DNA from 3 places in the Labrenzia sp. PO1 genome. Region 2 is predicted to be linked to each of the others. Evidence: riboswitches for the same ligand, from Rfam matches in the RefSeq annotation. Region 2 holds a riboswitch; each other region holds the start of a gene.
The links. A riboswitch is a leader RNA that binds a small molecule or an ion and turns the genes downstream of it on or off. The one in region 2 is predicted to bind thiamine pyrophosphate.
Positions count from the first base shown of each region.

Region 1: it holds a riboswitch for thiamine pyrophosphate, as region 2 does, so the genes downstream of both, HCG46_RS06985 (ABC transporter permease) here and thiO (glycine oxidase ThiO) in region 2, are expected to answer to the same signal.
Region 3: it holds a riboswitch for thiamine pyrophosphate, as region 2 does, so the genes downstream of both, HCG46_RS02350 (hydroxyethylthiazole kinase) here and thiO (glycine oxidase ThiO) in region 2, are expected to answer to the same signal.

Region 1 covers NZ_JAAXCR010000001.1:1,515,297-1,524,878, reverse strand. Annotated here, with positions in the region: gene HCG46_RS07005 (DMT family transporter) at 1-590, opposite strand, end outside; gene HCG46_RS07000 (MFS transporter) at 908-2,179, shown strand; gene HCG46_RS06995 (adenylosuccinate synthase) at 2,463-3,755, shown strand; gene HCG46_RS06990 (hypothetical protein) at 4,020-5,792, shown strand; TPP riboswitch at 5,874-5,980, shown strand; gene HCG46_RS06985 (ABC transporter permease) at 6,038-6,883, shown strand; gene HCG46_RS06980 (ABC transporter substrate-binding protein) at 6,906-7,847, shown strand; gene rpoH (RNA polymerase sigma factor RpoH) at 7,922-8,806, opposite strand; gene HCG46_RS06970 (RluA family pseudouridine synthase) at 8,984-9,582, opposite strand, start outside.
Region 2 covers NZ_JAAXCR010000003.1:773,421-783,002, reverse strand. Annotated here, with positions in the region: gene HCG46_RS18475 (class II aldolase/adducin family protein) at 1-689, opposite strand, end outside; gene HCG46_RS18470 (DUF6030 family protein) at 990-1,832, shown strand; gene HCG46_RS18465 (pirin family protein) at 1,801-2,736, opposite strand; gene HCG46_RS18460 (DNA topology modulation protein FlaR) at 2,883-3,407, shown strand; TPP riboswitch at 3,455-3,575, shown strand; gene thiO (glycine oxidase ThiO) at 3,737-4,714, shown strand; gene thiS (sulfur carrier protein ThiS) at 4,698-4,895, shown strand; gene HCG46_RS18445 (thiazole synthase) at 4,901-5,674, shown strand; gene HCG46_RS18440 (thiamine phosphate synthase) at 5,671-6,276, shown strand; gene HCG46_RS18435 (LysR family transcriptional regulator) at 6,304-7,185, opposite strand; gene HCG46_RS18430 (CoA-acylating methylmalonate-semialdehyde dehydrogenase) at 7,526-9,025, shown strand; gene HCG46_RS18425 (isoprenylcysteine carboxylmethyltransferase family protein) at 9,232-9,582, shown strand, end outside.
Region 3 covers NZ_JAAXCR010000001.1:489,884-499,465, forward strand. Annotated here, with positions in the region: gene HCG46_RS02335 (OmpP1/FadL family transporter) at 1-397, opposite strand, end outside; gene HCG46_RS02340 (TRAP transporter substrate-binding protein) at 994-2,100, opposite strand; gene thiD (bifunctional hydroxymethylpyrimidine kinase/phosphomethylpyrimidine kinase) at 2,102-2,908, opposite strand; gene HCG46_RS02350 (hydroxyethylthiazole kinase) at 2,945-3,718, opposite strand; TPP riboswitch at 3,787-3,897, opposite strand; gene HCG46_RS02355 (Lrp/AsnC ligand binding domain-containing protein) at 4,105-4,341, shown strand; gene HCG46_RS02360 (hypothetical protein) at 4,362-4,769, shown strand; gene HCG46_RS02365 (DMT family transporter) at 5,001-6,002, opposite strand; gene sbmA (peptide antibiotic transporter SbmA) at 6,108-7,364, opposite strand; gene HCG46_RS02375 (xanthine dehydrogenase family protein molybdopterin-binding subunit) at 7,563-9,582, opposite strand, start outside.

The DNA of each region.
Region 1 (9,582 bases), on a different contig from region 2:
GCGACCGGCAGCATGAGGGTGGTCGAGCCGAGCAACTGACCCGTTGCCGTCACTTGCGGCGGCAGCGTCTTGAAGCGGCGGGCGAAGGTCGCCGCGCAGGCATAGGAGATCGCGGCACCCAGGCAGCAAAGCTGTGCCCACAACGGGTCGCTCGCAAGGCCCGACAGGCTGCTCCACAACATGATGGCGACACCTGCAACACCCAGCACCACACCGGCAATCCTGTTGCCCTGAAGCGTTTCCTGTTTCGTCAGCAGACCAGCCACGATCACCGTGAAGACAGGCGTCGTTGCATTCAGGATGGATGCGAGGCCCGCACCGATTTCTGTCTGTCCGAGAAACAGGAGAGAGAAGGGAATGGCGTTGTTCAGCAGTCCCATGACCAGAAACGGCACGGCATATTTTTTCTCCAGCCGGTTCAACATGCCACGATGCCAAAGGATCATCAGCAGGACCGTGCAAGCAATGGAAACACGCAGGAACACGAGAACAAACGGCGGGATTTCGGCAACGGCCACCTTTGCGAACAAAAAGGACCCGCCCCAGATGGCGCCAAGGACGGTCAGCATGATCCAGTTACGAAGTGGCATTGCACGATCTCTGATTGAGTGATGTTTCTCAGGTAGCACCCCACCGGAAGGAAGAACACCCGAAACGCGAGTAGAGGACTGGTCGCTTGTGAGGATGGGGCGTGATGCTTTGGGGCGCCCCTTGTTCGTTGGGCCGTCAAGACCGGAGAGGTGAAGGTGGGCGTTGTCCGGGCTGCCTTCCTGCTTTCGACGACGAATTGAGACGGCCTGTCCGTTTTGTCTGTGCAAGCGTCGGTCCTGGGCTTGCGCAGTCGGTTCACTCCGGCAACAGTATCGAGGCCGCGTTTTCTTCGGCTGCTCGGAAGAGTTCTTCATTCATGACCCAGGTTGCCCCTGCAGCGGATTCCAGATCGCTTGCCGGACGTTTGACACCGTTGCTGGTTGCCGCCGCTTGCCTCCTGGGCGCGAACGGACTTTCCGTGACAATGATTTCGGTGCGCGCCAAATCGGAAGGCATGTCCGATGCGCTCATCGGGTTGCTGGGGTCGTGCTATTTCGGCGGCATGATCGTCGGTGTGCTGCTGACACCGTTTCTGATCGCGCGGGCAGGGCACATTCGCGTCTTTTCCACGCTGGCTGCAATCAGCGCCATCGCCATTCTGGCGATTGCCTTCACACCCGCCGGCTGGCTCTGGATGGTCGTGCGTCTGGTGAGCGGGGCGGCTTTTTGCGGCACAACGATGGTTCTGGAAAGCTGGCTCAATTCCATCGCCACCAATTCGTCCCGCGGGCGGATCCTTTCCGTCTACCGGATAGTCGACATGATCGCCGTCATGGGCAGTCAGTTCATGCTGCCTGCGTTCGGTCCGCTTGGTCCGGATATTCTGATCGTTCTGGCCATCCTGTTCTGTTTCGCGCTGGTGCCGATCTCCCTGACAAGTGAGCGCAATCCCGCAGCGCCGCCCGCGCGGTTCTTCGATCCGCTCATGTTGTGGCGCGTGTCTCCGGTCGCCCTTGTCGCCGTCTTCACCATTGGCCTCACCAACGGTGCGTTCCGCATGGTTGGCCCGGTTTATGCGGAAGGAATTGGGCTGGGGCTTGAAACGGTTGCCGCGTTCATCGCGATCTGGGTCTTTGCCGGGGCGATCTTCCAGTATCCCGCAGGCTGGCTGTCCGACCGGCTCGACCGGCGTGTGGTGCTCGGTGTCTTTACCGTCGGTGCCGGGCTGGCCTGTCTCTTCATTTCGGGGTCTTCGACCCGGCTGGAGCTTTTTGCAGGCGTCTTCCTGTTCGGCGGATTTGCCCTGCCGCTCTATTCCCTTTGTGCGGCCCATGCCAACGACAATGCCGAGCCGGGGCAATTCATCGATGTGGTGGCGGGGCTCACGCTTGCCTATGGCGTCGGCGCCATGGCGGGGCCGTTCATTGCCTCACTGGTGATGGAGCAATTCGGCCCCTCGGCCTTCTTCCTCTATACCGCCACACTGCACCTGTCGCTCGTTGTGTTCATCTTCGCGCGGATCGTCAGCCGGGACGCTGTTCCCGCAAGCAAGCGGCATCGCTTTGTCTGGCTGCTGCGCACGTCGCCGATGATCTTCAGGCTTGCGCGCAACGACAAGCCGGATGCAGGTGAGCCACCGGCTAAATAATCTGCCGTCGCGACATTGCCGCAAATGCAGTCTAATCCGGGAAAAGTCCGTTCAGGTGCACGGTATGACTGGTCAATTGTCACAGGGGTGACCGGGCCGATCAGGAGAGCTGGCAAAAAAACCTGCTTTTGGCTCTCAATCTCCCTGCGGAGACTCGCATGAGCAGGGAAACCTGTCTATAGTCCGCGCCGTTTGCCCCGGTCCGGTTGCCGGGGCTTGTCGTGTTGGCACCCCGGACAAGTTTCGGATGGTGCGGAAGCTGCTTCAGGAGAGCAAAGTCTAGATGGCGAATGTGGTTGTTGTCGGTTCGCAATGGGGTGACGAAGGCAAAGGCAAGATTGTCGACTGGTTGTCGGAACAAGCCGATGTCATCGTAAGGTTCCAGGGCGGGCACAATGCCGGTCATACCCTTGTCATCGACGGTGTCAGCTACAAGCTGTCTCTCCTGCCGTCCGGGGTTGCACGCGAAGGCAAGCTGTCCGTCATCGGCAACGGCGTCGTGCTGGATCCGCATGCGCTGGCAGAGGAAGTCGAACGCCTCAGCAAGCAGGGCGTCGTGGTGACGCCGGAAAGCCTGCGTGTTGCCGAGAACGCAACGCTGATCCTGTCTCTGCACCGCGAGCTTGATGCGTTGCGCGAGAATTCCAACACCGGAACGCGCATCGGCACCACCAAGCGCGGTATCGGACCGGCGTATGAAGACAAGGTTGGCCGCCGCGCTATCCGTTTGATGGACCTGAAGAATCTTGCCACTCTGCCAGCCAAGATCGACCGCTTGCTGACGCACCACAATGCGCTGCGCCGGGGTCTTGGCCAGGATGAGGTTTCCGCACAGGCGATCTACGACGAACTCGCCAGCGTTGCGGACAAGGTCCTGCCCTACATGGACAAGGTCTGGTACCTGCTGGACGATCTGCGCCGTCAGGGCAAGCGTATCCTTTTCGAAGGTGCACAGGGCGCGTTGCTCGACATCGACCACGGCACCTATCCCTTCGTGACGTCGTCCAACACGGTCGCCGGCCAGGCTGCGGCAGGCAGTGGCCTTGGCCCGAATTCGATCAACTATGTGCTCGGTATTACCAAGGCCTATACGACACGCGTCGGCGAGGGCCCGTTCCCGACCGAACTGAAGGACGAGATCGGCGAGTTCCTCGGTACGCGCGGCCATGAGTTCGGTACGGTTACCGGCCGCCGCCGCCGCTGCGGGTGGTTTGACGCTGTGCTGGTGCGCCAGACCGTCTGCACCTCGGGCATCACCGGCATCGCGCTGACCAAGCTGGATGTTCTGGACGGTCTTGATGAAATCAAGATCTGCATCGGCTACGAACTGGATGGTGAGCGCATCGATTATCTGCCGGCTTCGCAGGGTGCCCAGGAGCGCGTGAAGCCGATTTACGAAAGCCTGCCGGGCTGGAAGGAATCGACCGAAGGTGCTCGCACCTGGGCCGATCTGCCGGCGCAGGCGATCAAATATGTGCGTCACGTCGAAGAACTGATCGGTGCTCCGGTCGCTCTTCTGTCGACAAGTCCGGAACGGGACGACACAATTCTTGTGCAGAATCCCTTCCAGGATTGAGATCTGTGACGTTAGAAGCACATTATTAAGGACTGCGGTTGCGTGCTGCGAATCACCGCACGCAACCACCTTTCGTTTTCGGCGTTCCATGTGTGTGCCGAACAAACAATCTGTGTTAGGAAAAGGGTACTGCGAGGTTCTCTGTCGCGGCGAAGTTATTGAAGAAATAGCACCGGTTTTCGAAAAACTTGCTATAAGCCTGAGAATGAAACGAAATCTCGGGCCCGCAGAACAGATCCTTGCAGTCGGCCGGTAGGCAGGAAGATGGCTGATTACTATTCAATTCTGAAGAAAACGATCGCGTCTTTACCTGAAAACAATGGTGCTGCACGCAGAAGCGTTTACAGCCGTGCGCGCAATGCCATCGTCAATCAGCTGAAAGCCTATGAGCCGCCGCTGGCGCCGTCCGAGATCACGGCCGAGCAGCTGCGTCTGGAAGAAGCCATTCGCAAGGTGGAAGCCGAAGCCGCCCGCGAAAGCCTCGGTCTCAGCCCCACTGTTCCGAAGGTCGAAACGCCGACCCCGGCGCCGCAGGTTTCCGCGCCGCCGGTGACACAGCCTCCGGCTGAACCGGTGGCAGAGGCTGCGCCGGAAGCGCCTGCGCCTGCGCCACAGGAACCTGAAACAACTGCAGCACCGGTGGTGGATACCCCGGCTCCGTCACCCTTGAAGGAAACCCTGACACAGGCCGAAGCGCTTGGCACCGCGGCCAGCCAGGCTGTTCACCACGCCAAGGAAGCTGCCGACCCGGGCGCTGCGCCTTTGCGCCAGGAGCCCTCTTTCGGCGGACCTGTGCAGCCGGAACAGACAGATGATGGCCTGTTCGAGCCTGCAGATAACGTCGGTGCGGCCGATCCCGCCGATCAGGCTTATCCTGGCGACGAGACAGCCAAGCCGAAGGACAAGTCGACCTCCAAGAAAAGCCGCTCCAAGCGCGCCAAGCCGAGTGCTTCGGATGCGCTGCGTGGTGATTCTTCCGGCAGCCGCACCGTTCCGATCGCGATTGCTGCGGGTGTCCTGTTGCTGGTGCTCCTGGGCGCCGGAGCCTATTTCCTGATGCCTGCGGGCGATGAGACAGCCGACAGCGGCAACGTGCCGGTCGCGTCTTCTTCGCAAACGCCTGTCGATACGCAGCCGGACACCACGCCGGAGCCTTCGACCGCTGCCCCTGCCGGAGAAGGTGAAGAGCCTTCGAAAAACACCGACCGCCTGTTGAACGAAGGCGAGACGGATGTGGTTGCCCCGGATGCACGCACGGTAACGACGACGACGATTACCGGACAGTCTGATTCGCCTGCGCCGGCCGATACACCGCAGGTCGATACACCAGCTTCCGCTGCGCCCGAACCTTCCCAGCCGTCCATCGTGACGAGCGGAGAAAACGATCAGTCTTCTGCGACCACCGAAAGCCCGATTGCGGTGCCGGAAGACAATCTCTCGGCCATTTCGCCTGACGAAACTTCACCGGCTCCGTCCGCCACGGCGGCGGATTCCTCGGTGCAGCGCTCTATCCTTTACGAAGAAGGGGAAGAGTCCGGCGGTGCCGGAACGGCTGCGCAAGGCGCTGTCGTTTGGGGTGTCGATGAAGAAACGAATCTGGACGGCAAGGCTCTCGCGGTTCTGAGCGCCTCCATTGAAATCCCCGAGCGGGATGTGAAGGTCGACATTCGCATCAAGCCGAATGACGATACTTCCTTGCCCGCCAGCCATCTGGTCGAGATCAAGTACGAGTTCCCGGAAAACTTCGCTCCGGGTGACGTCGTCAACGTGCCAGGCCTGGTCATGAAGCCTACGGAAGAAGCTCGTGGCGATGCTCTGATCGGCGCTTCCGTGAAAGTGTCTCCGGGCTTTTTCTGGATTGCCCTTTCCAGCTTGCCGAACGAGCAGCAACGCAATCTCGCCCTGCTGCGTGAACGCGGCTGGATCGACATTCCGATGCTTTACGAAAACGGCAAGCGCGGCATCCTGACCCTGGAAAAGGGAACCGCCGGTGCAGAAGCCGTAGAAAAGGCGATCACGTCCTGGCAAGCCGGCTAAGCGCCAGCCTGCCGCCTTTCAAAATCTGAAGAAGCCGCCTCACGGCGGCTTGCCTTTTTCCGTCACACAAGGCATGGTCCGCCTTGGTCCGAGGGGTGTTCCGGTTACCGGAGCTGAGATGGCGTAATGCCGAACCCTTAGAACCTGATCCGGGTCATGCCGGCGAAGGGACGGAATCCTTAGCCTATTCCCGGATCTCCATTGTCATTTTCGGCTTGTCCGAAGACGGGAGATCCTATGCGTACTTGTCTGCGACCACTGCGGTCGCCGCACATCCGAATGCCGGTATCGGCTTTCATGCGTTCCTGTTGGCCAACGGCGGCGGGGGCTGCTGGATGATGGCGTTTGTGAAAGCTGTTGCCAGGACCATACTCGGCCTGCTGCTGACTGTCGCAATCTGGGCGGCTATCGTCCATGTGTTCGACACCCAGCATTATATCCTGCCGGGTCCGGACCGCGTCTTTACGGCCTTTGTCAAACACGCAGGCTTCCTTCTGCATCATGCCGGCATCACCGCCTATGAGACGGTGCTCGGGTTTGTGCTGGGGGCAGCCGCCGGGGCATTGCTTTCCGTTCTTTTGTGGCTGTTTCCGATTGCTGCAAGATTTGCCATGCCGCCCATTCTGGTGACGCAGGCCCTGCCTGTTTTCGCAATCGCGCCGATCCTGGTGCTCTGGCTCGGTTTCGGGCTGGCCTCCAAGATCGTCGTCATCATCCTGGTCATCTTCTTCACGGTCACATCGACGTTTTTCGATGGCCTGCAGCGGCTTGACCCGGGTTTGTGCGATCTCGCCCGGCTTTATCGTCTGTCTCGCCTGAAGGAACTCTGGTTCTTTCGCCTGCCGTCAGGCTTGCCGGCGTTTGCCTCCGGCCTGCGGGTGGCCGCGGTGTTCGCTCCCATGGGGGCGATCATCGGCGAATGGGCCGGGGCAAAAGGAGGCCTTGCCTTCATCATGCTTCAAAGCAGCAACCGGATGCAGGCGGACATGATGTTCGCCGCCCTGATCCTGCTCGCGGCGATGGTGCTGATCATGCGCTTTGCCGTGAACCATCTCACCCGACTTCTTGTTCCCTGGCAGCCGCTCACCTAGCTGCCGCTTTACGGAGGACCTTATGAAAAAACAAATCCTGTCACTAGCATTGGCCGCCGGGCTGCTGGCATCGGGGCCGGTACAGGCCAGTGAGAAACTGACCTTGCTGCTCGACTGGTTCATCAATCCGGATCACGCGCCGCTGGTAACTGCGCAGACCAAGGGTTTCTTCGAGGCAGAAGGCCTCGAGGTTGAGATCATCGAACCGGCGGACCCGGCGATGCCGCCGAAACTGGTTGCTGCCGGGCAGGGCGATATCGCGGTGTCCTATCAGCCGACGCTTCATGCGCAAATCGAGGAAGAGCTGCCGCTGAAATGGATCGGTACGCTGGTGGAGACGCCCCTCAATTCGCTCATCGTGCTCAAGGACGGCCCGATACAGGAACTGAAGGACCTCAAGGGCAAGAGTGTCGGCTTTTCCGTTTCCGGCTTCGAGGACGCGATGCTGGGCCAGATGCTGCGTTCGGCCGGTTTGACCATGGATGATGTGGAGCTGGTGAACGTGAATTTCGCGTTGTCAGGCTCTCTGCTTGCCGGTCAGGTGGATGCGGTGATCGGCGCATATCGCAATTTCGAGCTCACCCAGCTCGAAATCGAAGGCAAACCCGGCAAGGCTTTCTTCCCCGAAGAAAACGGCGTGCCGATCTTTGATGAGCTGATCTATGTCGTCAACAAGGACAAGACGGACGATCCACGCTTCGCCAAGTTCCTGGCAGCCGTGGAAGCGGCCACGATCTATCTGAGCAATCACCCGGAAGAAGCCTGGAATGCCTTCATAGAAGCGTATCCGAACCTCAATGACGAGCTGAACAGGCGGGCATGGTTCGATACGTTGCCGCGGTTCGCCAAGCGTCCCGCTGCACTTGATGAAGGCCGCTACCAGCGCTTTGCGGAATTCATGGCCGAAGCCGGTCTGATCAGCAAGGTCGTGCCGGTGGAGAGCTACACAGCCGAAATCCGCTGAACATCAGCTTAGGCAAAAGAAAAGCGCCGGAGCACAGCTCCGGCGCTTTTTTGGGTTCTCTTTGTCCGAGTGCCTCAGGCGGCGGGCTGGTCCATTGTCCGGGCGCTGTTGCGCACGGCTTTCTGAACCTTTTCGAAAGCGCGAACCTCGATCTGGCGGACGCGCTCGCGGCTGACGCCGAATTCGCCCGAAAGGTCTTCCAGCGTCATCGGGTCTTCGGCCAGGCGACGTGCTTCAAAGATGCGCCGTTCGCGCTCGTTGAGCACGTCCATCGCGTCGTTCAGCATTTTGCGACGCATGTCCAGCTCTTCCTGATTGGCAAGCAGGGTTTCCTGACTGTCGCTTTCATCGACAAGCCAGTCCTGCCATTCACCGGCATCAGCTTCCGCGCGCACGGGCGCATTCAGGCTGGCATCGCCGCCCAGACGGCGGTTCATGGACACCACTTCCTCCTCGGACACCCCGAGTTTGGTGGCAATCTCAGAGACCTGATGCGGCTTCAGATCGCCTTCGTCCAGCGCCTGGATCTTGCCCTTGAGGCGACGCAGGTTGAAGAACAGGCGTTTCTGGTTGGCCGTGGTCCCCATTTTCACGAGGGACCATGAGCGCAGGATGTATTCCTGGATAGCCGCCTTGATCCACCACATGGCATAGGTCGCGAGCCGGAACCCCTTGTCCGGTTCAAAGCGCTTGACCGCTTGCATCAGGCCGACGTTGCCTTCGGAAACGACTTCTCCGATCGGTAGGCCATACCCGCGGTAACCCATGGCAATCTTGGCGACGAGGCGTAGATGGGAATTGACTAGGCGTTCTGCAGCTTCAGGGTCTTCATGCTCTTTGTAGCGCTTGGCGAGCATGTACTCTTCCTGCGGCTGAAGCATCGGAAACTTGCGGATCTCGTCCAGATACCGGCTGAGACCGCCTTCCCCTGCTGTAAGCGTCGGAACGTTCTGGGCCATAACATGCACCCCCTTTCGTCAAGTTTGCGACCCCTTCCTCCCGCTGCCCCGCAGTGATACGCAAGCAAGCCATTTTTGAGGGAAGGCGGACGCACAATAGTGTCCGTACAGGCACACAGAAGCTTCTAATATAGGTCCAAATTGGCCGATTGCATGGTCAGAAAACGAAAACGCATCCTAAAATTTTTGTAATCCGGACAAAAGATTTGCGAAATCATCCGGGTAAGGGCTCTCAAAGCGCAAGGTTTTACCATTTGCCGGGTGTTCGAAAGCCAGCAGGCCGGCATGCAGGGCTTGCCTGTGAAAACCGTTCACGAGGCTTTTGAGCGGCTCATCGAGCCTGTTTGCCTTGGTCTTGAAACCCGACCCGTAATCATCGTCTCCGATCAGCGGATGGCCAATGTGGGCCATGTGAACGCGGATCTGGTGGGTGCGTCCGGTTTCAAGACGGCATTCCAGCAGCGAGGCGAGCGCAGGCTGTTCGGCATTGCCGAAGCGCTCCTTCACCTGCCAGTGGGTAATGGCGTGGCGGCCGGAAGTCTTGACGACGGCAATCTTCTGACGGTTTGCCTGTGAGCGGGCCAGATTGGCGTTGATCGTGCCTTTCAGGCCGGAGGGTGCTCCCCAGACCAGAGCCGAATAGGCGCGTTCCAGCGGTCCGGTGCGGCCGTGGTCGGCAAACTGGGCTGCAAGGCCCTTGTGGGCCTGGTCGGTCTTGGCGACGACAAGCAGTCCGGAGGTGTCCTTGTCGATCCGGTGAACGATGCCGGGGCGCT
Region 2 (9,582 bases):
AGTTCGAAGGCAGCTGTCTGGCCGTCTTCAAGTTCGCTTGTTTGTTTTCCGTAGGTTTTGAATTTTTTCAAGATTACGGTCATTTCCTCCGCATCCAGTATCACAGGTTCACCCAGGATCAGGGCTGATAGATACTGGTCTGCCAGATCTTCCACGCCTTCCGCGGTCGAAAGCGCCTTCTGCAAGGTTTCTCCACCGGCGATCTGCCCATGATTTGCAAGCAGGCAGGCGTTTCTGTCGCCAAGTGCTGAAATCATTGCCTCGGACAATCCACGGGTGCCGAAGGTGGCGTAATGGGCGCATTCAATACGGTCGCCACCGGCAAGCGCCACCATATAGTGAAATGCAGGAATACCGCGCCGGTGACAGGACAGGGCGGTCGCGCGAGGACTATGGCAATGCACCACCGCGCCGCAATCCGGCTTCGCCAGATAGAAGTCGAGATGCATCCGCCATTCGGAAGACGGTAGTGTCTCGCCGCGGTAGCAGCCCTCCCAGTCCAGCGCGACAATCTTGTCTTCAGTCAGATTTTCGTAAGGCGTTCCCGACGGCGTCACCAAAAAACCGGATTCGGTGCGTGCACTGACATTTCCTGAGGTGCCCTTGGTCAGTCCGAGACGAGGCAAGGCACGGGCTGTCTCGATGATCGCACGGCGCAGGTCAGGTGTGTCACCTGGAAAGGTGGGCATTCGGGGCCTCTTTGGTTCTGGTTCGGGTGCGAGCGTTACGTTTGGCTGCGCGACCGTGGAAGCGGCGCTTACATGACAGGTATCCGGTTGCCTTTTCAAGGTATTGGTTTGATAAATCCCGTGCCCTTGACCACTCGGTTGAGGATCGTGGTGTTAAGGGACTGAATGGCAGGTTTCGCAGACAAGCTCAGGCATTTGCTTGGATCGGCTGCAATGTCGGCAGACCGGACGGGTAGGGGAGCGCATTCCAGGTCGAGGCCGGGGCACCGTTCCAAGGGCCCGCGCTGGGCCGAGCCGGACATGGAAACTCTGTCTGAAGGAGGCGAGCCCAGGAGGCCCGGCCTGCCAACCCGCGCGTCCAGATCTCGTAAACGTGCTCAGGTGACGCCGTACTACATCTGGGGAACCCTGGCGTTGCTGGCTGCCGGTTTCGCCGTTGGCGGCCTGTTCCTGCACCTTGCCGGGCAAGGGAGTGAGGAAAGCGTTGCAACCGCCCCCTTGATGCCTGATCCGCTTTCTTCCCTGCAGTCTCCGGCCAAGCAGGTGCTGCTGGCTCCGGAACCGGAACTGTCCGCGGAGCTGAAACGCAGCTTCCTGGGCCAGCCGGATCAGCTATGCGACGAATTACGGTCTCTGGGGCTCGGAAATCCTGGTTGGAGCCGGGCACCTTTCAGTGAAGGCCGTTGGCAATGTGCATCCGACCTGGTGCCCTTGACCACACCCAGCGTCGACTACGGCTCGACAACCCTTTTCTTTCTGCTGCGCGGCCCATCGGAAAAAAGCATCGATTATCTGCGGCTGAAGCTGGTGGTGGAGGATCCGCGCCAGATGCAGATCGGCCTTGATGCGGTCTGGCTGGTGATCGACGCCCTCTCGCTTCGGTATGGCTGGACGGTTCCGGAAGTGTTTCGCGAGGCGGTTTCCGGGTTCAGGCAACTGGAGACGACACACCGGGGCGTGCGGCTGTCGGTTTCGCCGGAAGATCCAAATCTGACGGGGGACCCGCTGGCAAGCCAACGGCTCAACATCATTCTGGACTTTGGCGAGCCGGACCTTATCCGGCCCGCCGACAGGTTTGAAAAAGCACCGCCACTGGAAAGCGGCTGGAGTGTCAGGGCCCCGGACGGTCAGGCAAGGGAATGAACTCTTCCGCATCGCCGGGTACCGTATCGAAACGGCCAAGACGCCAGTCTTCCTTGGCCTGCTCGATGCGCTCTTTCGATGAAGACACAAAGTTCCACCAGATATAACGCCGGCCGTCCATCGGTTCGCCGCCAAGCACTACGAAACGAGCCGGCACGGGAGACGTGTTTTCGATCACCAGATGATCACCCGGTTTGAACACCAGCAGCTGGGCCGGATCGAAATTCTGGCCGGCGATGGTGATCTGGCCCGAGACCGTGTAAAGGCCGCGCTCTTCCCATCCGGCATCCAGCGGGATCTTCGCTCCCGGTTCCAGCGTGATATCGGCATAGAACATGTCGGACGCTGTCTTTACCGGTGCCTTATGGCCATAAAGCTCGCCCGCGATAAGTTTGACTGAAGCGCCCTTGTCGGCAAATTCCGGCTGTTCTTCGGTGCCGTGGTGCTGGAAGGTCGGATCGGTCTCTTCCAGGTGTTTGGGCAGGGCCACCCAGCTCTGCAGGCCGAACAGGGGACGTTTTTTCTGCAGGCGTTCCGGCCTCTCACGTTCGGAATGCACGATGCCCTTGCCGGCGCTCATCCAGTTCAGAGCACCGGGGGCAATCGCAATCTCCGTTCCAAGGCTGTCACGGTGATACATCTCTCCTTCGAAGAGATAGGTCACCGTCGCCAACCCGATGTGAGGATGCGGGCGCACGTCGATACCGCCGCCGACCAAAAGTTCTGCCGGGCCCATCTGGTCGAAGAAGATGAAAGGGCCAACCATCCGCCGCCTGGCAGACGGCAAGGCACGTCTTACCGAAAATCCGCCGAGGTCGGATGTCCGTGGTACGATGATCGTTTCAATCGGGTCACAGCTTGCAGCATTTCCCGGTACGGGATCAGGGCAATTCAACCAGCTCATCTGCCTCTCCATCAAAGAACATTCTGTCTTGCAAACTAGATAGGGCCTGCGAAGCCGAAGTGTCCATTGAACAGTCTGTTTCGGGTTTTCATCCCCTGCACAATCTGTATAACGACCGGCCCTTCCTTGCTTTTGTTTGGTGCGACATGAAACGCGTGATGATCGTTGGCGGCCCGGGCTCGGGCAAAAGCACGCTTGCCGTTGCCCTTGGGTGGAAAACCGGACTGCCGGTCTATCATATGGACAAGATCCACTACCGCTCCGGTTGGAACGAGCGGACGCGGGAAGAGAAAGACCGGCTGACGCATGAGGTCCATCTGAAGGATGTGTGGATCTTCGAGGGCGGTCATTCAAGCACCTATGCGGAACGTATCGAACGTGCCGACACTTTCATCTGGCTCGATGTCCCGGTGACGCGCCGCATATTTCGAGTGCTGAAACGGTCGGTGAAATACAATGGGCAAAGCCGTCCGGATCTGGCCGAGGGCTGCCCGGAGCAGTTCAACTGGCAAACTGTTGAATTCCTGAGGTTCATCTGGCGAACGAGACACTCCGCCAGAGCCAAGCTGGAGCACATCTACCGCGAACCTCCGGATCATCTGAAAGTCTATCGGTTCAATACCCTTGCCGAAATCGACGACTTTCTGGCGCGCCCCTGGCAACAAGGATGAAGGCTCATCCTGTCTCTTGACAGGTGCGCCTGACGGGCGGCACAACAGGGGCTCACCCGGGGTGCCTCCAGAAGAGGCTGAGATACTGCTGGCGCACTTGCGCAGTGCAGGGACCCGACGAACCTGATCCAGGTCATGCTGGCGAAGGGAAGGTGTTCTTGGCCAGCTGCGTTCGCCACGGCAATGCTCCAACCCGGCCACCTTTCCAAGCCGAATGTCCGAAATGCGGGCCCTTTTCCGGTCCTTGCGGAGATCCGTTGAATGCAAGCGGGCTACCAGACATTCCGTGATGTCGAACGACTGACGTCCACCCTGGCAGGAGAGGCGGAATGAAGGTCGGTATCAAAGGGGCGGGTGTCGCCGGTCTGGCACTGGCACATGAGCTTGTCTCGCGCGGTGTGCGGGTGGAGCTGCTGGAAAAACACAAGGATCTCACAGCCAGTGCCTCCTGGCTCGCAGGCGGCATGTTGGCGCCATGGTGTGAGCGGGAAAGTGCCGAGGAAGATGTTCTGCGGCTCGGGCAAGCCTCCATTGGCTGGTGGAGCAAGGTCCTGCCGGGCCAGGTTTCGCACAATGGCACGCTGGTTGTTGCCGCGCCGCGCGATACCGGCGAGTTAAGTCGCTTTGCTTCTCGAACCAGCGGCTTTGCCTGGCTCGACGCTGACGCGCTGGGCGCACTCGAGCCGGACCTCGCAGGCCGATTTGCAAAGGGGCTCCATTTTGCCGGGGAAGCCTATCTCGATCCGCGGCGGGCCCTCACGGCATTGAGGGCAAAGGTGTCTGAAAGTGGTGCCAAGGTGAGGTTAGAGGCGCAGCACTTCACCGCGGCGACCGATATTGTCGCCGATTGTACCGGCATGGCCTCGCCGGATCCGCACTTGCGTCCCGTACGCGGTGAAATGCTGATCCTCCACGCGCCGGATGTCTCGCTTTCGCGGCCGGTGCGTTTTCTGCACCCGCGCATCCCGGTCTATGTCGTGCCTCGTGACAACGGTGTCTTCATGGTCGGGGCAACCATGATCGAAAGCGGTGACCAGGGAGCGGTCAGTGTTCGGTCCACCATGGAACTTCTAAATGCCGCCTACAGCCTGCATCCGGGATTTGCCGAGGCAAAGATCATCGAAACCGGGGTGGGCCTCCGCCCGGCATATCCAAACAATCTTCCTCGTCTCACGTTTACCGGCAACACGTTGTCAGTGAACGGATTCTACCGGCATGGTTTCCTGCTTGCTCCGCATTTTGCCATGGAAGCGGCAGACAGGATCATGCAACACCTTCAGGAGAAGTCCCTTGAAGCTAACCATTAACGGCGAACCTCAGGAAGTTGTCAGCGCGACGCTGGCTGCGCTTCTGGACGAACTGGCCTATGACCACGAGTTTCTTGCAACGGCGCGCAACGGCGATCTGGTTTGTGCTGAAGAACGAAGCGATTGCTTCCTTCAAGCTGGCGACCGTATCGAGATCCTGTCGCCGATGCAGGGAGGATGACGCCCATGTTCGAAGTTTATGGCGAAAGCGTTGCGTCGCGTTTCCTGCTTGGAACTGCCCAGTACCCATCACCCCAAATTCTGTCGGACGCGGTGAAGGTATCTGGGGCTGAAATTCTGACGGTGTCCCTTCGGCGCGAAACGGCAGGAAGTGGCGGAGGCGGCCGGTTCTGGGACCTGATCCGGGAACTGAACGTCAAGGTTCTGCCCAACACTGCCGGATGTCATTCGGTGAAGGAAGCCGTCACCACCGCAAAAATGGCACGCGACCTTTTTGGTACCGACTGGATCAAGCTGGAAGTGATCGGTCATCACGACAGCCTGCAGCCGGATGTCTTTGGCCTCGTGGAAGCCGCACGTATCCTGAGCGATGACGGCTTCAAGGTGTTTCCCTATACGACGGACGATATTGTCGTCGGCGAACGGTTGCTTGAGGCGGGGTGCCAGGTGTTGATGCCCTGGTGTGCGCCAATCGGTTCGGCGAAAGGGCCGGTCAATCCGGATGCCCTTCGTGCCTATCGCAGTCACTTCAAAGGCATCCCACTTGTTGTGGATGCCGGTCTTGGCAGACCGTCCCATGCGACCGCTGTTCTGGAACTCGGTTTCGATGCGGTGCTGCTGAATACGGCTGTGGCAAAGGCCGGAGACCCTGTCGCAATGGCCAAGGCCTTTGCAGTTGCAATTGAGGCCGGTCGCCTGGCCTATGAAGCCCAACCCCTGGAACCTCGCGACATGGCGGTTCCTTCTACCCCGGTTCTCGGAATGGCGGTGTTTGAATGAAGCTCGATCCCTTTTACCTCATCGTCGACAGTTCCGACTGGATCGAGCGGCTGGTTCCGCTTGGCGTCAAACTGGTTCAACTGCGCATCAAGGACGCGAGCGACGAAGTCCTGCGCAAGGAAATCGCAGCATCCAAGAGCGCTTGCGAAAAGCACGGCTGCCAACTTGTCGTGAACGACTATTGGCAGCTCGCGATTGAACTGGACTGCGACTTTGTCCACCTTGGTCAGGAAGACCTTGCTCACGCCGATGTGGCGGCCATTCGCAAGGCGGGGCTGAAACTTGGCGTTTCGACCCATGACGGTGAGGAACTGGAAACCGCTCTTTCTATCGAGCCCGATTATGTCGCGCTGGGGCCTGTCTATCCAACGATCCTGAAAGAAATGAAATGGGCGCCCCAAGGCGTTGAAAAGGTTGGTCGGTGGAAGCGGCAGATCGGCGAATTGCCGCTTGTTGCTATTGGCGGCCTCAATCCGGAGCGTCTGCCGGGTGTGTTCGGGAACGGCGCAGATATCGCAGCCGTTGTCACCGACATCACCCGGAATGCCGATCCGGAAGCGCGCACCAGGGAATGGATAATGGCGACAGATCCCTGGCGGTAGGTGGAACTCGTTTCGCCTTCGGCCTGGTTAAACGAAAATCGCTTTATCGCGCGCGACTTGATCGCGCAGAAAATCCTGTGCCGCGGCGACATGGCGGAGAGGGCGCGAACTTTCATGTGTCACCATCCAGTAGGCCCGGTGAAGCTTTATCTCCGGGAGAACGGCGACCAGGTCCGCATTGTCGCGTGCGATAAAATCGTGAAGAATGCCGATACCGGCGCCGGACCTGACTGCTTCGGTCTGGCCAAGTGCGGAGGCGATTTCAAATCGCGCGGTCCAGTCTTTCAGGATCTCGGTGCCATAGTTCAGCGATGGCGAGTAGAGCAGGTCTTCCACGTAGCCAATAAGATCGTGGTCGATCAGATTGCTTGCGGAGGCAGGTGTTCCCCGGCTTTTCAGATAGGTTTTTGACGCATAAAGGCCGAGCGAATAGTCGATGAGCTTGCCGGCAACCAGCCTGCCTGTTTCCGGCCTGTCTATTGTCACGGCGATATCAGCTTCACGGCGGGAGAGCGAGAAGGAGCGGGGTACGGGAACGAGCTGCACCGTCAGTCCTGGATGTTTTTCCGTGAGCTTGCCAAGCCGGGGCGCAAGATACGCGACACCGAAACCATCGGGCGCGCCGATGCGAACGGTTCCGGAAATTTCCGGCGTATTGTTTGTCAGGTCGGCTTCCGCTGCCACCGCCTCGGCTTCGATCCGTTCTGCCCGGTCAAAGAACCGGCTGCCGGCTTCCGTCAGAAGGCAGCCGGATGTTGATCTGTCGAAGAGGCGTGTGCCGATGCTGTCTTCGAGGCTCGTCAGCCTGCGCGCCACCGTGGCGTGGTTGAGGCCGAGACGGCGCGCTGCCGCCAGGATTTGTCCTGTTCGAGCGATCGCGAGAAAGATGCGGATGTCGTCCCAGTTCATGTCGATTTTCTTTCCGCGATGACCAGCCCGCTCCGGTTTGTTTTTCAGCTGGTGTCAGATACCAGGCACGATGCCGCCGCGTTCATGGTGGTGAGTTCACGCCTTGCTGCACACCGGCTTTTGGTAGAGTTTCAACCGGGATGACAACCGAGGGGGATTGGACCTATCGTTTGTCTCAGACGCTTCGTGGCGTTTTATTGCATAACTTTAAAAAACGCACAACGGGTCCGGAAATCTGGCTCTTGTTTGTGGCAAAAATAAAAGTCAAAAAAGACGTCATCTCGGACGCTCGCCCAAAATCCTTTTGGCTGGTGTCAGGACATATTGGGAGAAACGCGACATGCGGAAGATCGGTCATTTTATCGGCGGCAAGCACGTGGAGGGAACCTCCGGCCGCTTTGCAGACGTCTACAACCCGGCAACCGGTGAAGTCGAGGCGCAGGTCGCCCTGGCCAGCCAGGCCGAGATGGACGCGGCAATTGCCAATGCTGCTGCCGCACAGCCTGCCTGGGCTGCCACCAACCCGCAGCGTCGCGCTCGCGTGATGATGAAGTTCGTAGATCTTCTCAACCGCGACATGGACAAGCTGGCAGAAGCTCTTTCCCGCGAACACGGCAAAACGATTCCGGACGCCAAGGGCGACGTTATCCGCGGTCTGGAAGTCGCCGAGTTCTGCATTGGTGCGCCGCATCTCCTGAAGGGTGAATTTACCGAAGGCGCCGGTCCTGGCATCGACATGTACTCCATGCGCCAGCCGCTTGGCGTCGTTGCCGGCATCACGCCGTTCAACTTCCCGGCCATGATCCCGATGTGGAAATTCTGCCCGGCGATCGCTTGTGGCAACGCCTTCATTCTGAAGCCGTCCGAGCGCGATCCGTCCGTGCCGATCATGCTTGCTGAACTGATGATCGAAGCCGGTCTGCCGGAAGGTGTTCTGAACGTCGTCAACGGCGACAAGAGCGCGGTCGATGCAATCCTGGACGATGAAACCATCCAGGCTGTCGGCTTCGTCGGTTCCACGCCGATTGCCCAGTATGTTTATGCCCGTGCAACTGCATCCGGCAAACGCGCCCAGTGCTTCGGTGGCGCAAAGAACCACATGATCATCATGCCGGATGCCGACCTTGATCAGGCAGCCGATGCTCTGATCGGTGCCGGTTACGGCGCGGCCGGCGAGCGTTGCATGGCTGTTTCTGTTGCCGTGCCGGTTGGCGAAAGCACCGCAAACGCACTGATCGAGAAGCTTGCGCCGAAGGTGGAGGCACTGAAGATCGGGCCGTACACGGCTGGCAATGACGTCGACTTCGGTCCACTGGTGACCAAGGAAGCGCTTGCCCGCGTAAAGGGGCTCGTCGACCAGGGCATCAAGGAAGGTGCGAAGCTGGTTGTCGATGGCCGCGATTTCTCCATGCAGGGCTATGAGAACGGCTTCTTCATGGGCGGCTGCCTGTTCGACAACGTCACCAAGGACATGGACATCTACAAGACCGAAATCTTCGGTCCGGTCCTGTCCGTGGTTCGCGCAGAGACCTACGAAGAAGCTCTCGATCTGCCGCTCAGCCACGAATACGGCAACGGCACTGCGATCTTCACCCGTGACGGCGACACCGCCCGCGACTTCGCGTCCCGCATCAACATCGGCATGGTCGGCATCAACGTGCCGATCCCGGTGCCGCTCGCCTACCACACTTTCGGCGGCTGGAAGAAGTCAGGCTTCGGCGATCTCAACCAGCATGGTCCGGACGGGTTCAAGTTCTACACCCGCACCAAGACCGTGACCTCCCGCTGGCCGTCAGGTCTGAAGGACGGGGCCGAGTTCGTGATCCCGACGATGAAGTAATTCCTCCCGGACCAAGTCCGGTCTGGCGCTCCCGGCTTCGCCTGGAGCGCCTCTTTTTTGTCTTGTAAAATGATAAAAGATTATTTTTATTATTTATTATGAAATGCGTGTGGAGACCTCTCATGCCTCAGATAATTCCGCCTGTCCTTTTCGGCCTGTTCCTGTTGTCGATGGTCCCGGTCACGATCTTGTCTCCCGGTTCGCCCATGCTTCCTGCACCGTTCCAGTGGACCGGTTTGGCAGTCGTCGCCCTGGGGTTGTTTTTCCTCAAAAAGGGGCATGGCACTTTCCTTTCGCAAGAAACGGAAATCCATACGTTCCGGCAGCCAACCCGCTTGGTCACCTCCGGCATCTACGCGCTTTCGCGCAATCCGATGTATCTTGGGTTTTTGTTGATGCTGCTCGGGGTTGCTGTCTGCACCAACGAAGCATTGAACGTCCTTTTCGCAATCGTCTTTTTTCTGGCCGCGCAGTTTTGGTACATCCCGATTGAGGAGCGGAACGCCGAGAAGACGTTTGGCCAGCCTTACCTAGACTACAGAAAAAATGTGAGGCGC
Region 3 (9,582 bases), on a different contig from region 2:
CACCGAAGATCAGCTTTTCATTCAACCGGTAGGCTGCGTAGGAAGCGGGAATGAACGCGTCGGAAGCAATGTCGCCACTGCCGATCGAAGACGTACCGAGGAACCCGCCGGACAGCGTGCCGTTGATATCCGAACTTGGAAAGAGCCCCGTATTATGCGCTTCGATGGTGAGACCCTGCTGAGCGCCGATAAGCGACGCCGGGTTCCAGTACATCGAAGAGATCGAACCGCCGGACGTACCATACCCGGCAAAAGACATACCCTGAAAGTACGAGCTCTGCTCTCTAAGTGCGAAACCACCCGCGAACGCAGAACCTGCAACCATTGATAGAGCTACAGCTGTAGAAGCAAGTAGAACTGATTTCTTGTTTACCCACGGCATTGAGTTTCCTCCCATCCCCTAGCCACCGGATGTGTGATGACAACCTGAGACAGGGTTTTAGGAGAATGCCGTCCGTTTCAACTGAATATTTACGTCAGTTATGCGGCCGTTTTTTCATGCTGCAATGCGAAATGCGCGGCTTTTCTGGTAGGTATTGCTGCGTAGACATTCAAAACACTTCAAAAACGACAGGTTCAGAGTCTCTTCGTCATCGCACCGACACACTTTCAGACATTTGCCTAAAAAACAGGCACCCGAAATGTCAGTTTCCGATAACGTAATTTAACGGTGAATCGTTGCGGCTTTGCCACAGGTTTCGTGACGGAATGTGGATCTTTTGTAGGACAAGTTCCTTGATATTCCTTGGTAAAAACGCCAATCACCTTTCCTAACGGAAATCGCGTCGGCACACCGTTGCGCGGTAGCCTTTCCTTTCGAAATTGAATTTTTGTCAGGAAGTTTGTCAGCAGGCGACGCGCAACTGCCCGGCCAATTACAGCTTTTCCGGCAAGGCAGGTTGCAAGCTGCGAACCGGTCGGTTGCACCGGCTCGCAGAAAGAGATGGTCCAGGACCGCACTCCATTCCTTGTTTGCAGCCTCAAGCGGCAAGCCTAGCTGTCGCGAGCTTCGAGGAAGCGGCGCATGGCAACGTCACTCCAGGGGGCAAGGCGTGCCCGCGCAGCCATATGACTGTCGTAGATCCTCTGGCTAAGCGCATCCTTGCTCGCGAACTCGGACAGCACGACTGCCGAAGTCTCCCGCAAAGCATCCAGAACGTCGTCCGGATAAGGACGGACGGTAACGCCGTCTTCTTCCTGCAGGAGCTTCAGTGCGCCTGCATTCTCCCAATCGCTTTCTGCAAGCGAGCGGCCGTTTTCTGCCTTGCAGGCCTCCAGAACGATGGCGCCAAGGTCTTCCGGCAGACCTTCCAGCGCCACCTTGTTGAACAGCGCTTCACCGGTGCCGTTGGGTTCATGGAACCCCGGCGTGTAGTAGGACTTGGCTGCTTTCTGGAACCCCATTGCCCTGTCCGACCAGGGACCCAGGAATTCGGTGGCGTCCAGCACGCCGCTGTCCAACGCCTGGAACAACTCTGCAGGCGGCAGGCTGACTGGCGTCGCTCCAAGCCGATGCATCACTTCGCCGCCAAGGCCCGGCATGCGGATCTTCAGCCCCTTGAGATCGTCAAGAGTGTTGATTTCGCGCTTGAACCAGCCCCCCATCTGGACCCCGGTGTTGCCGGCCATTACGGGCCTTAGTCCGAACGGGGCATAAAGCTCGTCCCAAAGCGCCTGGCCGCCCCCCTGCTCAATCCAGGTGATATGCTCATGCGGCAACAAACCGAAAGGGATGGCGGTGAAATAGACCGAAGCCGGGATCTTGCCCTGCCAGAAAAACGAGGCCGTGTGCGCCATCTGCGCCGTCCCCGCCGAGACCGCCTCGAACACGCCCAGAGCCGGCACCAGTTCCCCTGCAGCATAAAGCCGAACGCGCAGGCGACCACCGGACATCAGCTCGATCCTGTCGGCAATGCGCTGCGCCGTGACCCCGGGCCCCGGCAGGTTCTTTGGCCAGGATGTGACCATCTTCCATTCCAGCGTCGCCTGCTCCTGCGCCACCGCCGGGGCGGCCAATGCGCTTGCACCGGCGGCGGCGGAAGCCCCCAGAAGTCCGCGACGGCTGATCCGTCCGGTTTCGGTCTTTGGCTGATCGGTCATCTCACTTGCTCCAGAACGCGTGGAAATGATGGACTGGCCCGTGACCACTGCCAATGTGAAGCGTGTCGGCAGCGGCGATGGCAGCCTGAATATAGGACTTGGCGGACCTGACGGCCGCTTCCATGTCCTGCCCCTTGGCGAGACCCGAGGCAATCGCGGATGACAGGGTGCAACCGGTGCCATGCGTGTTGTCGGTCTTGATCCGCTCTGACCTGAGCCAGACCGCATTGCCGTTGCGATCCAGAAGCAGATCGGCGCTATTCGCGCCAGACCCGTGCCCGCCCTTGAGCAGAACCGCGTTGGCTCCAAGACCGAGCAGACGTTCTGCCTGCGCCTGCATTTGCGTTTCGTCCGCGGCGACGTCGCCCAGCAACATGCGGGCAGCTTCATGCAGGTTCGGGGTAACAATATCGGCCAGCGGCAGCAGCAAGGCAATCAGCGTGTCGACCGCACTGTCGGCAAGCAACGGGTCACCGGAGGCAGCCACCATCACCGGGTCAAGCACAACCGGGCCTGTCTCGTGTTCCCGAAGTCCTTCAGCTACCACCTCGATCGTATCGACACGCGACAGCATGCCGATCTTTGTCGCCTTGACGGCAAGGTCCGAGAAGACGGCCGTCATCTGGGCCCGCACGAACTCCGGTGGCACATCATGGATGGCGCTGACGCCAAGCGTGTTCTGCGCCGTCAGGGCTGCAATAACACTGGCACCAAAGACGCCATTTGCGGAAAAGGTCTTGAGATCAGCCTGAATGCCGGCTCCGCCGCCGGAATCCGATCCTGCAATGGTTACCGCAATTGCGGTCATGGGAACCTCCTGGGAGTAGATGCCGAAAAGGCTGCGTCAGCCGGTCTTGAGACGGGCTTCAATGTCGCGGTCAGTCAGGCAATAGAGTGCGTCGAGCAACTCCGGCACCAGACTGCCTGGCCCGCCTGACCGGCTAGCCGCGATTTCGCCGGCAATGTTCAAGACGGACAGTCCGCAAGCAGCTGCAAGCGCCCTGTCCTTTTCGATGCTCAGGAACGCCGCCAGAACCGCACCGCCGGCACAGCCGGTGGCCGTCACGCGTGACATCAGTGGATCGCCGTTGCGCAGCAGGAAATCCTCGCCGCGGCTCTCGACCCTGTCTTCCGGGCCAGTGACCGCAAAAACCGTTCCGGCCTCGATCAATGCATCGGCATCCGCCCGCTCCGGCAGGAGAGCGTTGAGTTCTTCCGGATTGAGCCGCACCAGATCCGGCTTCAGGCCCAGCAATTCGCGTGCATAGGCGCAGCGCACGGGAGACCGGTTGACGAAAACCGGATCGACACAAACCGGACGTCCGGCAGTCCTGGCAGCTTCGATCGCTAGCGGAATGGCCGCACGACGTTCCTCGTCAAGGGTGCCGAGGTTCACCAGCAGCGCATCAGCCCCGCCGGCAAAAGCCGCAACTTCCTCCCGCGCGATGGTCATGGAAGGAACGGCGCCGAGCGCAAGCAGCACATTGGCGGTGAAACTCTGGGCGACCGCGTTTGTGATGGCGTGAACGCGCGGCGTTTTCTGCCGCACCCTTTCCAGAAGGGTGAAGACCTGTTCGGCGGCCAGGGCTTGCGTGGAAGCAGCAACGGAAAGGCTCATGACGGCTCTCCTGCGACAGAAAGCCCGTTGCCGGTATTCCGGAAAGGACGTGTTGAAGGGAGTGGTGTGTGCATCATGATCTCAAATCCCTCCGCCGGTATCAGCCGGATCAGGTTCAAGGAGTTGGCAGGCCGCCTCTCAGCCCGGTCCAGGATGGCCGGGCACCCCCATGAGATGATTGCACTGCTAACAAGCCGGCCGTGCGATTGCAAGGCCCGGCTTGTGCAGAGCGACTACTCGGCAATTGACTGGCGGGAGGAGATAGGCGATGTCCTAGTCTGCTTTCGTGAATCTGTTGCCCGGCATGTTTGGCTGACCGAACAGCCCGGCTGATGGTTCAGGTGACACGTTCACCCCCTTCAAACACCAACTGCCCGGAGCGCCCCATGGTACCGTTTTTCGTGATGATCAAATGCCAGTTGGGCAAGACCTACCAGGTCGCCAATGCGATCGCCGATGCGGAAATTGCGTCCGAAGTCTACTCCACCTCCGGCGACTACGATCTTCTGGTGAAATTCTATGTCGACGACGGTTCGGACATTGGCCACTTCGTGAACGAGAAGGTCCACCCGATCGACGGCATTCAGGACACCAAAACCATCATTACCTTCAAGGCCTTCTGAACTCAGACCCGGAAATTTCCATGAAACTCATTAAAATCGCCGCCCTTTGCCTGCCCCTCGCTCTTGCTCCGATCGGCTCGACCGCGTCCGCGCAAGGCATGCCACCGGAGCAGATCAAGCAGATCCTGGACCTTACCAAAGCCAACTGGGTGTCATTCCGCGACTGGCAGGGCCAGGAGCTGATCTATTTCACCCACCTGGAATCCTGGAAGTGCGGCATCGACTATGTCTTCTACGGATTGAACGACGACCCGATTGAGCAGGAATGGCAACTGGAAGCCTGTGACCCGGACAACCAGAATGTCGTTCTGAAGGACAAGCCCTATCTGGAGCTGCCCCTGGGGTCGGCCCAGTCGATCAGCGTGCAGCTGATCTTCAAGGACGGCACCAAGAGCGCTGTTGAGCGGTTCGAATACAAGTCGCAGTAAGGCCGATTTCGGAAACCACCCGCATTCGCCGTCATTCCGGACAAGCGCAGTAAAGCTGCGTGCCGATCCGGGATCCAGCGCATCAGCGTGAGCAAAGCGAACTCTTCTCTCTTTGTGTAATGCCGCGCCTAAGGCGCGAAATAAGTCTGGATTCCGGATCGGTGCACAGCATTGCTGTGCTTGTCCGGAATGACGGGGAAGACAGCGGGACCTGCCCTCTTGTCTCTCCCCCTACGAACGCGAGGGCGATGACGCCCGGCGTGCCTTTGTCCGGTCCAGCCCGAGCTTGTGTTCGCGGTAGATGACGAAAATACCGGCGGCAATCACGATCAGCGCCCCCAGCACCACTGCAGGCAAAGGCGTTTCGCTGAACACCACCCAACCGACAATGATCGCCCACAGCATGTTGACATAGTCGAACGGGGCAATGGTGGAGGCATCCGCGAACCGGTAGCTCTGCGTCAGCAGGATCTGGCCGACACCGCCCGCAAGGCCGATCAGCAGAAGCAGACCTGCCGTGGGCAGGTCCGGAATGATCCAGGCCTGACCCGGCAGCAGAAAGCCCAGCGGCAGCGTGAGCAGCGACAATACGGACGACATGCCCGCAAACCAGGTAACGATCGTGGACGTGCGCTCCGTCTCGCACAATTTGCGCACGGTGATCATGGCGAGCGCGGCAAAGCCGGCTCCTGTCAGGCCGATCAGGGCCCCGATCATCGAGTTGCTGTCCAACTCCGCGTCACCCAGATGCGGTGACAGCACAACCAGAATGCCGACAAAGCCGACACCGACTGCGCTCCAGCGATAGACCCGCACCTTTTCGCCAAGGAGCAGAAACGCCAGCACCACCACGAAGAGCGGCGATGCAAAGCCGATCGCCGTCGCATCCGGCAAGGGCAGCAGAGACAACGCGGTGAAGCCGCAAACCATCGCCGTCAGGCCGACGGACGCCCGGGTAAGATGTCCCAGCGGGTTGGCCGTTCGAAAGGCGAGCCCCAACTCCCGGCGCATCGCCACCATGATCAGCACCGGAAACAGCCCGAAGAAATTCCGTGCGAACACAAGCTCACCGATCGGCACCGTCTCTGCGGCGATCTTGAGGGCCGTTGCCATGACGAAGAACACCATGGTGGAGGCCACTTTCAGCGATATTCCGATAAGAGGTGCCTGCCGGGTCATCCCGGTAGGCGCCGGAGGTCCGGAGAAACGGGACTTCTGGCTCAAGAACGCCATGACAACTTCCAGGCCCGGCGCTCTTCATGAAGCCACGGGCGGTGCGTCGGACCGCGGAACCGCCGGGACAGAAAACTGGCTTGAACGTCTTGCGCAGACCTGACCTTAAGCTTGCGCCCCCGGTTCAGGAGTGGTGCCACCGGCAACCGCGAGCTCCCGCTCGGCAATGGAGACCTCAAAGCCTTTCAGACGTTTGTAGATGGACAGGAGCTCGATGATCGTCGTCCAGGAATTCACCAGGAACTGGAAGGACGAGGACACCTGGCTGAAGGCCGTCAGGATTTGCTGCACGATACCAAAGGTGATCTTGCCCACCACAATCGTCGGAATGAGGATGAAATAGGAGAAGATGTTGTCCGACTGAAGGTAAATGCCGCGGGCCAGGTTAAAATAGAGATAGTGGAAGTAGAGCCGGAAATAGTTTTGACGGACAAAACCGAACAGCTCGCGCAAGGTCGCCGGATTGGCGCGATCTTCATGATCTTCCCCGTACACAAGTTCCTTACGGTAGGCTGCCTCAACGCGCTGGTTGTGGAACTCCAGTCCGGGCAGCTTGATGCCGACAAGGCCGAGCAAAACCGTCCCAAACAGCGACCAGATGATTGCCGCGGTGAACAATGGCGCTGGAATTTCGCCTACGATCGGCAGGGACGAGACATGACTTGAAAGCGCAAACAGCACCGGCAAGAAGGCAATCAGTGTCATGATCGAGTCGATGAATGCAACGCCAAGTCCTTCCATGATGGAAGCAAAGCGCATCGTGTCTTCCTGAATACGCTGCGAGGCACCTTCGATGTGACGCACATTCGACCACTTTTCGACGTAGTAGTCGTTCATCGCCGTACGCCAACGGAAGACGTAGTGGCTGACGAAGAAGCGCGTGAAGATATAGAGAATCACCCAGACCGATGTAATCTGCGCGAAGATCAGCATCAGGTTATAGAAGTCTGCTGCGGTGACACCGCTTTCCTCTCCATTGAGCGCGTTTTGCAGCGTATCGAAGAACGGTCTGCGCCAGTTGTTGATCGCGACTGACACCTGAACGCTGTAGTAGGTCATGAAAATGATCAGGGACGAGCCCCAGATCGACCAGATCTGCCAGCGGTGGTCGCGAGAGAACATCCACCAGAAACCGCCGAAGAGCAGCGTGCAGATGCCGTAATAGATGTAGAACCAAAGAAAATCAGGTGTAACGAAATAGGGAAGCCCGATGGGTGGTTGCTCACCCTGTGGCGGCGTGCCGAAGCCCAGTGTTTCTGTCAGTCCTTCAGCAAACCCGTACCAGGCAAGGATTGCGGCAAGTGACCAGAGGAAGGCAGACAGGAAGAAAAGTTTGGGCTTGGGAAAGAAGGACTGAAACAACGGGAGGATCCTATTTCTTGAAGCGGAAGGATTCGCGCCACGCACCGATGAACCGCAAGATTGCGGCAAGAACCGGATAATTCATACGTTTATTTAAAAGAAACCACAGACACAATCTTGAGAACCGGGCTTTACCGGTGTCAACTTGCTGCCTGAAAGATAAAAGGCGCCTCGAAAGGGCGCCTTTTTCAGTTTCCGTTATTTTGCTGCCTGGATCGCTTCCCACACGCGAAGCGGGGTTGCCGGCATGTCGATCAGCTCACTGACCCCTGCCCCGTCCTTCAGCGCCTTCTGCACCGCATTCATGACCGATGCACAGCCGCCGATGGTTCCGGCTTCACCCGCGCCCTTGATGCCCATGGCATTGGTGGTCGATGGAACGTTGCGGGTCTCGAAGTGAATGTCCGGCAGGTCTGCCGCACGGATCATGCGGTAGTCGAGCAGCGAAGCCGTCAGAAGCTGGCCGTCTTCGTCGTAGATCGTCTGTTCGCACAGAGCCTGGCTGAGTGCGGAGGCCGCACCGCCATGCACCTGACCGGCCAGAAGAAGCGGGTTCACCGTGACACCGAAATCATCGACGATCACGTAGTTGACGATGGCAACGTCACCGGTATCCGGATCGATTTCCACCTCGCACACATGGGTGCCGTTCGGATAGGTCGCCTCGGTCTGATTGACCTCTTCGCGGGCGGTCAGGGTTTCCCCGGCGCCTGCTGCAATCTCGGCTAGTGTCACCTGCTGGTCGGTTCCGACCACACGAACCATGCCACCGTCGAGTTCAAGATCCTCGATCCCGGCCTCAAGCCGATCAGCGGCAAGTTCCTTCACCTTCTTGACCAGCGCAATGCCCGCATCGCGGACAGACGGCAGGCCGATGGGGATGGAGCGCGACCCACCCGTGCCGCCCCCCTTGCGCACCCGGTCGGTGTCGCCCTGGATAACGTCGATGTCCTCGATGGAGATGCCGAACTGTTCCGCGATGACCTGGCTGTAGGCCGTCGCATGGCCCTGGCCGTTGGTCTGCGTACCGATCAGCAACGTCAACGTACCCTTGTCGTTGAGCTCAAGGGTGGCTTCCTCGCTGCCAGGGAAGGCACAGGCCTCGATATAGGAACAGATGCCGATGCCGCGGTACTTGCCGTGCTTCGCACTGTCGTCCTGCCGGGCCTTGAAGCCGTCCCAGTCGGCAACTTCCAGCGCCTTTTGCAGATGGCCGGAAAAATCGCCGGTGTCGTACATTCGCCCGGTCTGGGTCGTGTAAGGCAGTTGCTCCGGCTTGATGAAATTGCGCTTGCGGATCTCTACCGATCCGACACCGGTTTCCTCTCCCGCCTTCTCGATCAGGCGCTCGATCAGATAGGCAGCTTCCGGACGGCCCGCGCCGCGGAAGGCATCCGTCGGCACCGTGTGCATGTAGACGCCCTCGACCTTCGCAAAGACGGCCGGAATGTCGTAGAGACCGGAGGTCATCGATGTGCCGACGAAGGGAATGAACGGGCCGAACTGGTGCAGATAGGCACCCATGGCAGCCTTGACGTGCACCTTGAGCCCCAGGATCCGGCAATCGACGTCCAGCGCCAGTTCCGCGTGGGTGACGTTGTCCCGGCCATGTGCATCCGTCACGAAGTGGTCCATGCGCTCACCCGTCCAGCGCACTGGCCGTCCAAGTTCGCGAGCCGCGACCATGCTCAGCGGGTATTCGCGGTAGCAGAACATCTTGGTACCGAAGCCACCACCGACTTCCGGCGTGATCACCTGCAGTTTGTCAGCTTCCAGATCCAGAATGCTGCAGATGATGTCACGCAGTCCGTGACCGCCCTGGGTGCCGACCGTCAGCTTGAACCGATCGCTCGCAGCGTCGAATTCGGCAACGCAGCCACGCAGTTCCATGTAGTTGGCGACGATCCGGTTGTTGACGACGTCGATGGAAACGACCTTGTCAGCCTTTTCGAAGGCAGCGTCGGCCTTGGACTGATCACCCTGACCGTATGTGAAGGCAACGTTGGTGCCGAACTCCGGCCAGACCTTCACGGCGTCCGGTGCAAGGGCCTGCTCGATCCCGACGACAACGTCCAGCGGGTCGTAGTCGATTTCCAGCATCTCGGCGGCATTCCGGGCTGCGTTGACATCGTCCGCGACGATAAAGGCAATCGCATCGCCCACATAGCGTACTTCGTCGGAGCACAGGACAGGCTGATCGGGCGCCGCGAAATTGGAG